DNA from 2 places in the Gordonia alkanivorans genome. Region 1 is predicted to be linked to the other one. Evidence: riboswitches for the same ligand, from Rfam matches in the RefSeq annotation. Region 1 holds a riboswitch; the other holds the start of a gene.
The links. A riboswitch is a leader RNA that binds a small molecule or an ion and turns the genes downstream of it on or off. The one in region 1 is predicted to bind S-adenosylmethionine.

Region 2: it holds a riboswitch for S-adenosylmethionine, as region 1 does, so the genes downstream of both, C5O27_RS07900 (aminotransferase class V-fold PLP-dependent enzyme) here and C5O27_RS19130 (bifunctional o-acetylhomoserine/o-acetylserine sulfhydrylase) in region 1, are expected to answer to the same signal.

What each region holds. Positions count from the first base shown of each region.
Region 1 is NZ_CP027114.1:4,216,056-4,220,413, reverse strand. It holds gene metX (homoserine O-acetyltransferase MetX) at 1-544, opposite strand, end outside; gene C5O27_RS19130 (bifunctional o-acetylhomoserine/o-acetylserine sulfhydrylase) at 561-1,883, opposite strand; SAM riboswitch class IV at 1,947-2,068, opposite strand; gene C5O27_RS19125 (cutinase family protein) at 2,340-4,244, shown strand; gene C5O27_RS19120 (MFS transporter) at 4,334-4,358, shown strand, end outside.
Region 2 is NZ_CP027114.1:1,725,394-1,729,751, reverse strand. It holds gene C5O27_RS07910 (inorganic diphosphatase) at 1-156, shown strand, start outside; gene C5O27_RS07905 (hypothetical protein) at 353-805, opposite strand; gene C5O27_RS07900 (aminotransferase class V-fold PLP-dependent enzyme) at 802-2,151, opposite strand; SAM riboswitch class IV at 2,169-2,283, opposite strand; gene C5O27_RS07895 (isochorismate synthase) at 2,396-3,466, shown strand; gene C5O27_RS07890 (IS481 family transposase) at 3,572-4,358, shown strand, end outside.

The sequences.
Region 1 (4,358 bases):
CGCGCTCCGGGTATTCGATGGCCCATTCGAGTGCGCGGGCCCCGCCCATCGATCCGCCGAGAACGGCTCCGACGCTGCGGATTCCGAGGCGGTCGAGGAGCGCGACCTCGGCGCGGACCTGGTCGAGCACGGTGATCTGCGGGAAGCGTGATCCCCAGGGCCGACCGTCGGAGGCGAGAGACCCGGGACCGGTCGATCCCTTGCACCCACCGAGCACGTTGGCCGAGATGACGCACCACTCGTCGGTGTCGATGGCCTGGCCCGGGCCGATGAGGCCGTCCCACCAGCCGGGTGTCTCGTGCTCGGCGTCGGCGGGACCGGTGACATGGGAGTCGCCGGTGAGTGCGTGCAGGGTGAGGATGACGTTGTCGCGGGACGGCGACAACGTCCCCCAGCGCTGGAACGCCAGGGTGACGTTGTCGATCCGTTCACCGCTGTCGAGAGGCAGCGAGCCGATGCTCATGCCGACGAGCTTCCCGTCCGGGACCGATTCCCAGTCGGGCTGATCAGACGCTTGCGCGTTCAGGTCGATACTCACCGACAAAACTGCCTCACCTGTCCTATTTGGCGGCTGCGAAGCCCTGTTCGAGATCCGCCAGGATGTCGTCGATTCCCTCGATGCCCACGGCCAGGCGCACCAGGCCCGGGGTGACACCCGCGGCGAGCTGCTCCTCGGGGGTCAGCTGGCTGTGGGTGGTCGAGGCCGGATGGATGACCAGCGAACGGACGTCGCCGATGTTCGCCACATGGCTGTGCAGGCTCAGGGCGTCGACGAACTTCTTGCCCGCGTCCACACCGCCGTTGATCTCGAAGGCGATGATCGCACCCTGGCCCTTGGGGGCGAGTTCCTGGCCGCGCTGGTACCACGGCGAGGACTCGAGGCCGGCGTAGGCGACGGACTCGACCTGCGCGTGACCCTCGAGGAACTTCGCGACCTTCTGCGCGTTGGCGACGTGGCGCTCGATGCGCAAGCTCAGGGTCTCGAGGCCCTGGGCGAGCAGGAAGGCGTTGAACGGTGCGATGGCGGCACCGGTGTCGCGCAGCCACTGGACGCGGGCCTTGAGCGCGAAGGCCGGGGCGCCGAGGTCGGCGAACACCGCACCGTGGTAGCTCGGGTCCGGGGTGGTGAAGCCGGGGAACAGGTCTTCACCGTCACGCTGGACGCGCCAGTCGAAGGTGCCGCCGTCGACGATCACGCCGCCGATCGCGGTGCCGTGTCCGCCGATGTACTTGGTGGCCGAGTGGACGACGACGTCGGCGCCGTGGGCCAGCGGGTTGATCAGGTACGGGGTGGCGACGGTGTTGTCGATGATCAGCGGCAGGCCGTTGCGGTGTGCGACCTCGGAGATGCCCTTGATGTCGAGGATCTCGTTGTTGGGGTTGGAGATCGACTCGCCGTACAGCGCTCGGGTGTTGTCCTTGATGGCCGCCTGCCACGACGCGGGATCCTGGGGATCCTCGACGAAGCTCACCTCGATGCCCAGCTTCGGCAGGGTGTAGTGGAAGAGGTTGTAGGTGCCGCCGTACAGACGCGGGCTCGACACCACGTGACCGCCGGTTTCGACGATGTTCAGGATCGAGTAGGTCTCGGCAGCCTGACCCGACGACACGAGCAGGGCCGCGACGCCACCCTCCAGGGCCGCGATCCGCTGCTCGACCGCGTCCTGGGTCGGGTTCATGATGCGGGTGTAGATGTTGCCCGGCTCCGCGAGACCGAAGAGGTTCGCCGCGTGCTGCGTGTCGTTGAAGACGTAGGAGGTGGTCTGGTAGATCGGCAGCGCCCGGGCGTTCGTGGTTGCGTCGGCGGCCTGGCCTACGTGGATCTGCTTGGTCTCGAAGCTCCACGTGTCGGCTAGATTGGTGCCTTCGTTGGCATCAGACATGACTGTTGATCACTTTCTACGGTCGGCAGGGCCAAACTCGACCCTGTTGGGGTCCGACCTTCGGACCCGCGCTTGCCGGGGCTTCGCTTCCGCGATCCCACAACCCGGTCATCACCCGGAGCACCCCACCGCGGTTGGAGGGTTGCCGATCAGCAAGCCGGGGCTTGTCGCTGATACTCATGACCTGGCGACAAGGATATAACACGGATGTGAGTGCCAGAGAACCCTCCCGGTCACGCCGAATCGAAGTCCTCGTCAGCCGCCCGAACCGTGTAGTGGACGTGTCCTCCGAGCGGGTGAAATCGGCGGATGAAAGCGTGAATCACCTGTTCAGAATCGTTAGCATTTCTCAGCGTCCTGTCAGGTTCGCTTTCTCCCTTTAGAGTTCCGGTCAACCCCGGTGAAGACGCCTCTTCATCCCTGAAGCGTGTCCGGGTGTGGTGAGGAGTGGGCCTCATGAAGGCAATGAAGCATCTCAGGTCGCGTCGGACGTCGTTTCTGATCGCAACCGCGACCGGCGTGGCGGTGGCCGCATCTTTCGGCTTGGTCGGCGGTGTCCCGGAAGCGAAAGCGGACTCGTGTGGCGCGGGTGCGGTCGTCATCGTGGGCGGCACCAACGACCCGGAGGGGCAGCACCTCGTCGGCGTCAAACAGCGCTACACCGGGCTCGGACCCGACAACAGCCCCGACCCGAACTCCCCGTACGCCGGCGAGGGCGCCTACAAGGTCATCTACGCCGACTATCCGACGACCCTGTGGCCCCTGGGAGCGACGGGTTATGACTCGAGTGTCGCGCAGGGGACCGCGGCAACCAAGTCGGCGATTGCCGGTTATCAGTCACAGTGTCAGGGCAAGCCCGTCGTCGTGGCGGGCTATTCGCAGGGCGCCCGCGTCGCCGGCGACGTGCTGTCCGAGATCGGGAACGGCACGGTCGGCGAGGTCGCCGCGATCGACGAGAACGGCGAGCCGATCCTCGACGACGAGGGCAACCCGGTCATGGTGACCATCGACCCGGACGTCATCAGCGGCGAGCTGTACTCCGATCCGCGGCGAGCCGGCGACAAGACCGGGCGAGGTATCGAGCTGTCGCTGATCGGTGTGATCCCCGGTCTGACGATGTCGGGCCCGCGCGGCGCAAACGGTGCGGACGCGGGATTCGGGACGGTCTCCGATCGTGTGGTCTCGGTGTGCATCGACGGCGACCCCATCTGCGACCTGCCGGACCCGCTGTACGACCCCATCGGTGCCATCGACGGCATCCTCGGATACCAGACGAAGCACTTCCTCTACCCGTGGGCGATGTACCGCGACCCCGCGTCGCAGTGGGATACGCGGCCGGTCTCGTGCAGCGGCACGGGGACCCCGTCCGGGACGGTCTGCATGGTGGGGGCCAAGTCGGCGTTCGCCGAGCTGGTCCAGGGCTGGGCGAAGGACATCGGGTACACCGGCGAGATCGGCGACTTCCTGTCCGGCCGTCCGACGATCGGCCTGCCGCTCGGCATCACGCTGGCCAATCTGCAACCCGTCGTGCGGCTGGTCCAGGGTTTCCTGCCCCCGCTGCCGCAACTCGGTTACGGCGCCTACCTGCCCGACCTCTTCGTGTTCGAGGACATCCTGCAGGGCATCGTCAGTCTGTCCCCGGCACGACTCATGCGCGGTGTGACTGCTCTCGCGGACAGCGTGCGCAGCATCGTGCTGCTGCCGGTGAACTTCGTGCGGTACTGGGCGGGCGCGATCGTCGGACCGTCGATCACCTCGCAGCCGAACACCCTTGCACTGCCGGCCGACGATGACTCCTCGGCATCGGTGGCGCTGGCCCGGTTCGTCGCCACGGTCGACGACGATCCCGAGACCACGGCTCCAGAAGTCGAGGCGTCGGGCAGCGGTAGCGGTTCGCCCGCGGTCACCGAGGTGGCCGACGGTCAGTCGATCGGCGACCCGTCTGCGGGCACGGACACCTCGGCGCCGGTCACCGACCACGACAACACCCCGGCCGGTGGTGGAGACGGGACCGACTCGTCGACCGGAGGCACCGACCCGGGCGTCACGCGGTCGGAGACCGACTCGTCGGCCGGGCCGTCGTCGGATGACGGCGCCTCGGGTGCGGGTGGTCCTGACAGCGACACCGACGATTCCGGCAGCACCGACTCCGGGGCCCCGGATTCGGGTGGTTCGGATTCGAGCGGTTCCGACAGCGGCTCGGGCTCCGGGGGCTCGGATTCGAGCGCTTCCGGCCGCGGCGACAGCAGTAGCGGAGGTTCAAAGTCGGACTCCGGTGGCAGTGGCTCGGATTCCAGCAGCTCCGACGGCAGCGGTGGCGGTTCGGACAGTTCTTCCGGCGGTGATTCCGGCTCGGAGTAGGCGCTGTACAACGACTGGTCGTTCGCTGTGTGAACGAACTCACCGGCCGTCGGGGAATGGTGGTGTCGGAGGGCCGGTTGGCATGAGGCGTGCCTGAAGCCCCCACGACGACCA
Region 2 (4,358 bases), 2.4 Mb from region 1:
TCGCACTTCTTCGAGCACTACAAGGACCTCGAGCCCGGCAAGGAGGTCCAGCCGGGCGGTTGGGTCGGCCGGGAGGCTGCCGAGAAGGTCGCCCAGGAGGCCATCGACCGTCTCGCCGCTCACCCCGACGAGGCCAACGAGCCCTCGCGCGGCTGACGCCACCCGAGCAGTCACTCACCGACCGCCGACGACACATGCTGTCGTCGGCGGTCGGCGTTTGCGGCAAGCCCGACCACGGGTCGATGTCATCTCGACTGACAGACGTCGATCGACGTCTGTCAGTCGAGATGAGGTTCGCCAGTCAGATGCTCGACATGCCCCACGACACGAGAGCGCAGCAAGCCTTGATGGCTTAGGCGACCCGGTGACGCGCCTCGGCGAAGGCCGGGAGCACCTGCTCGCGTATTCGGCTGTCGGTGGCCGAACCGTCGATCGGGACCAGGATCACCGCGTCGGCGACCTCGGCGGCGTAGATGTCGCGCAGCAGGGTGATCAGCCCGTGGGTCGTGCCGACGTAGCGGATGGTGTCCGAGTTGTCGGTGGCGGCTCCGGCCTGCGCGACCGCGGCGCGTGCCGATGCCGCGTGCGGCGCGATCGCGACCTCGATCTCGAGGGCCACGACGAAGTTCGCCTGGTCGTGGGTGCCGGCCCGCAGCAGCGAGCGCGCCCGTTGGGCGTCCCGCAGGGTCTCGCGACGCACGACGATCGGGAAGGTCTGTGCGACAGCATCTCCCGCGATCGCGACCTGGAAGCCGGGACGGCCGATGGTGACGGCGGTGCGCGGAGTGTCGATGTGGACGGTCATGCGGGATACCCCTCGTCGAGTTCTGGTCGGGCGGTGGTCGTTCCAGCGCTGAGTGCGCCGAGTGCGTCGAGCAGGCGGTCGACGTCGTCGGAGGTGGTGCCCGCACCGAAGCTGGCGCGGACGGCACCCTCGGGATGACCGAGCCGCTTGAGCAACGGGTGGGCGCAGAACTTGCCGTCCCGCACACCGATTCCGTGCTCGCTGCTCAGATATTCGGCGACGGCCCGCGGCGCGAAGCCGTCGATCGTGAAGCCGGCGATGCCGACGCGGTCGGTCGAGTCGGTGAAGATCCGCAGCGGACGGACACCGTCGATGCGAGCGAGACCGGCGTCGAGCCGCTCACCGAGCCGGAGCTCGTGAAGGCCGATGACCTCCGGACCCAACTCGGCGAGCGCGGCGCACGCCTGGGCGATCGACACGGCGCCGAGCACGTTCGGCGAGCCGGCCTCGTGGCGGGCGGCGCCGGTGTGCCAGGTGGTCCCGGCCGAGCTCTCTCCGCCGCCCAGCTCGACGTCGGCGGTCGCTCCCCCGCCGGCGAGGTACGGGTCGGCGGCGTCGAACCAGTCGGACCGTCCGATCAGGACGCCGGCACCGAACGGTGCGTAGGCCTTGTGACCGGAGAACGCCAGATAGTCGATGCCGTGGCTGACGATCGAGATGGGGCGATGTGCGACGAGCTGCGCCGCGTCGACCAGGATGCGTGCGCCGTGGCGATGGGCGATCGAGGCCAGCCTGCTGATCGGGAGGACCTCACCGGTGACGTTCGACGCGGCGGTCACCGCGAGCAGCGACGCCGGCTTCGAGGCGAGTTCGGACTCGATCGCGACGAGGGTGTCCTCGATCGTGTCGCAGGCGGTGACCACGCGAGCCCGGTTGCGGCCGTCCTTCGGTGCGCACCACGGCAGCAGGTTGGCGTGATGCTCGATGTCGAGGACCACGACGTCGCCGGGCGTGATGTGGGCGGCGAGGTTGATCGCGTCGGTGGTGTTACGGGTGAAGACGACGGTGTCGTCGACGCGGCCGCGGACGAAATCGCGCACGGTCTCACGCGCAGCCTCGTAGCGACGGGTGGTGACCTGCGAGAGGTGACCTGCACCGCGGTGCACGCTCGCGTACTCACCGAGCGCGCCGGCGACCTGCGCGGCCACTGATGCCAGCGCCGGGGCGCTCGCCGCGTAGTCGAGATTGGCGTAGCCGACGCTGTGTCCGGCGGCGACGGGAACCTGCGCATCCGCACCGACAACCGGTGCGAGCGCGGGGATGGAGGGCGCCCGGTCCGGGATCGCGGACCCCGCGGCACGGGTCGGGCGGACGATGGTGACGGGTGCCGAGAGCACAGCAGTCATGACAAGAACTCCTCGAGAATCCACACTTGCCGCATTCGGGTTCGAACGCAGCCAGGTCGTCACCCGGAGCACCCCACCGTGGAGGAGGGTTGCCGACCAGCGAGCCGGGGCTTGTCACTGGCACTCATGACCTGCGACAAGGTTCGCGGATCCCGGAGAAGGGTGTCAATTTAGATTCACCGTGATTCCTAGTTAGGGCAGGCTTACCTGTACCCTGGCTGTCGTGTCATCGAGTGAGGTCTTCGTGTTGTCGCGTCCGCACGGCACCGTGCGGGGCGAAGGGGTGGTCCGGTCGTTCACCGACGTCGACGAGGCGTCCGCCGCGCTACGGGCGGGCGAGATCGCGTCGCTGACCGGCGCGATCCCCTTCGATGTGCGCGACCCGGCGGCATTGATCGCCCCCGCACGACTCCGGACCGGCGAAGCACGGCTGCCCGGGACAGGCCCGCTGTCGCGACGAGCGCTCTCGACCGTGCTCCACCCCGATGCCGACGAACATCGCGAACGTGTCGCACACGCGATCAAGCGCATCGTCGCGGGCGACGTCGGAAAGGTGGTGCTCGCGCGCAGCGTCGATCTCGTCCTCGACGAGGAGGTCCGGCCCGACGAGTTCATCGACGCCCTGGCCGGTGGCAACGCCGGACACAACGCCTTCGGCGTGGATGTCGGCGCCGCGACGGGTTCGGGCTCGTGGTTGCTCGGCGCGAGTCCCGAAGCACTGCTGCGCAAGTCGGGATCGACGGTGACCTGTCATCCCTACGCGGGTTCGGCACCACGATCCGCCGACCCGACCGTCGACCGTGCGACCGCCGCCGAACTGGCCGCTTCGACAAAGGACCTCGCCGAGCACGCCTTCGTCGTCGATCATCTGCGCGAGCGCCTTGGACATCTCTGCGACGACGTCGACGCACCGTCGACCCCACAGCTCGAGCCGACCGGCGAGATGTGGCACCTGGCCACCCCGATCCGCGCGACGCTGCGCGACCCGGCGACCACCGCACTCGATCTCGCGCTACTCCTCGGCCCCACTCCCGCGGTGTGCGGAACCCCGAGTGATGTTGCCGCACAGATCATCCGGGACGTCGAGGGCGACCGCGGTTTCTACGCCGGCGCGGTCGGCTGGTGCGACGCCGCCGGCGACGGCGAGTGGATGGTGACCATCCGCTGCGCCGAACTCGCCGCCGATGGTCGGAGCCTGCGCACCTGGGCGGGCGGCGGCATCGTCGAACACTCCGACCCGCAAGCGGAACTGGAGGAGACCGCGTTCAAGCTGCGGACCGTGCTGAACGCGCTGGGGATCGCGGAGCTGCCCTAGCTGTAACTCTTGGGGAGGTTGTGAACGGCGTGGTGCCGGTCAACAGGTGAGGGCCTCCGGTATCGATGTGGTTACCACACACACGCCGATCACCAAGAGGCCCTCATGACCCACCGTAATGCCTTCCTCACCGAACGTGGCCGTCTGGCCCTGGCTCAGTGCGTCGTCGATAAGAACTGGCCTCTACGACGGGCCGCCGAACGGTTCAACTGCTCACCGGCCACGGCCAAGAAGTGGGCCGACCGCTACCGGCAGACCGGTGAGGCCGGCATGGCAGATCGGTCCAGCCGCCCCTACCGGTCACCCCATCAGCTCCCTGTGCGCCGGGAACGTCGAATCATCAAGTTGCGGTTCCTGCGTCGCTGGGGCGCTGCACGAATCGCTGCGCACCTGCGGCTAGCAAAATCGACCGTCGAGGCGGTGTTGCGCCGGTATCGGATGCCGCTGTTGCGTCACCTCGATCAGGCCACCGGGCTTCCGGTACGCCGGACACCGCCACGACGCTACGAACACGACGCTCCCGGCGACCTGATCCACATCGACATCAAGAAACTCGGCCGCATCCCCGAAGGCGGCGGCCACCGCAAACTCGGGCGCACGATCGGCAACCGGCACAACAAGAAACACCGCCCGGGGTACGCATATCTGCACCACGCCGTCGATGACCATTCCCGGCTGGCATACTCCGAGATCCTCACCGACGAACGCAAAGAGACCGCCGCGCAGTTCTGGGACCGCGCCAAGGCCTTCTTCCAAGCGCACGGCATCACTGTGCGACGAGTGATGACCGACAACGGCGCCTGTTACCGCTCAAAGGTTTTCGCAGAATCACTCGGCGCCGAGATCAAGCACAAGAAGACCCGTCCCTATCGTCCGCAAACCAATGGCAAGG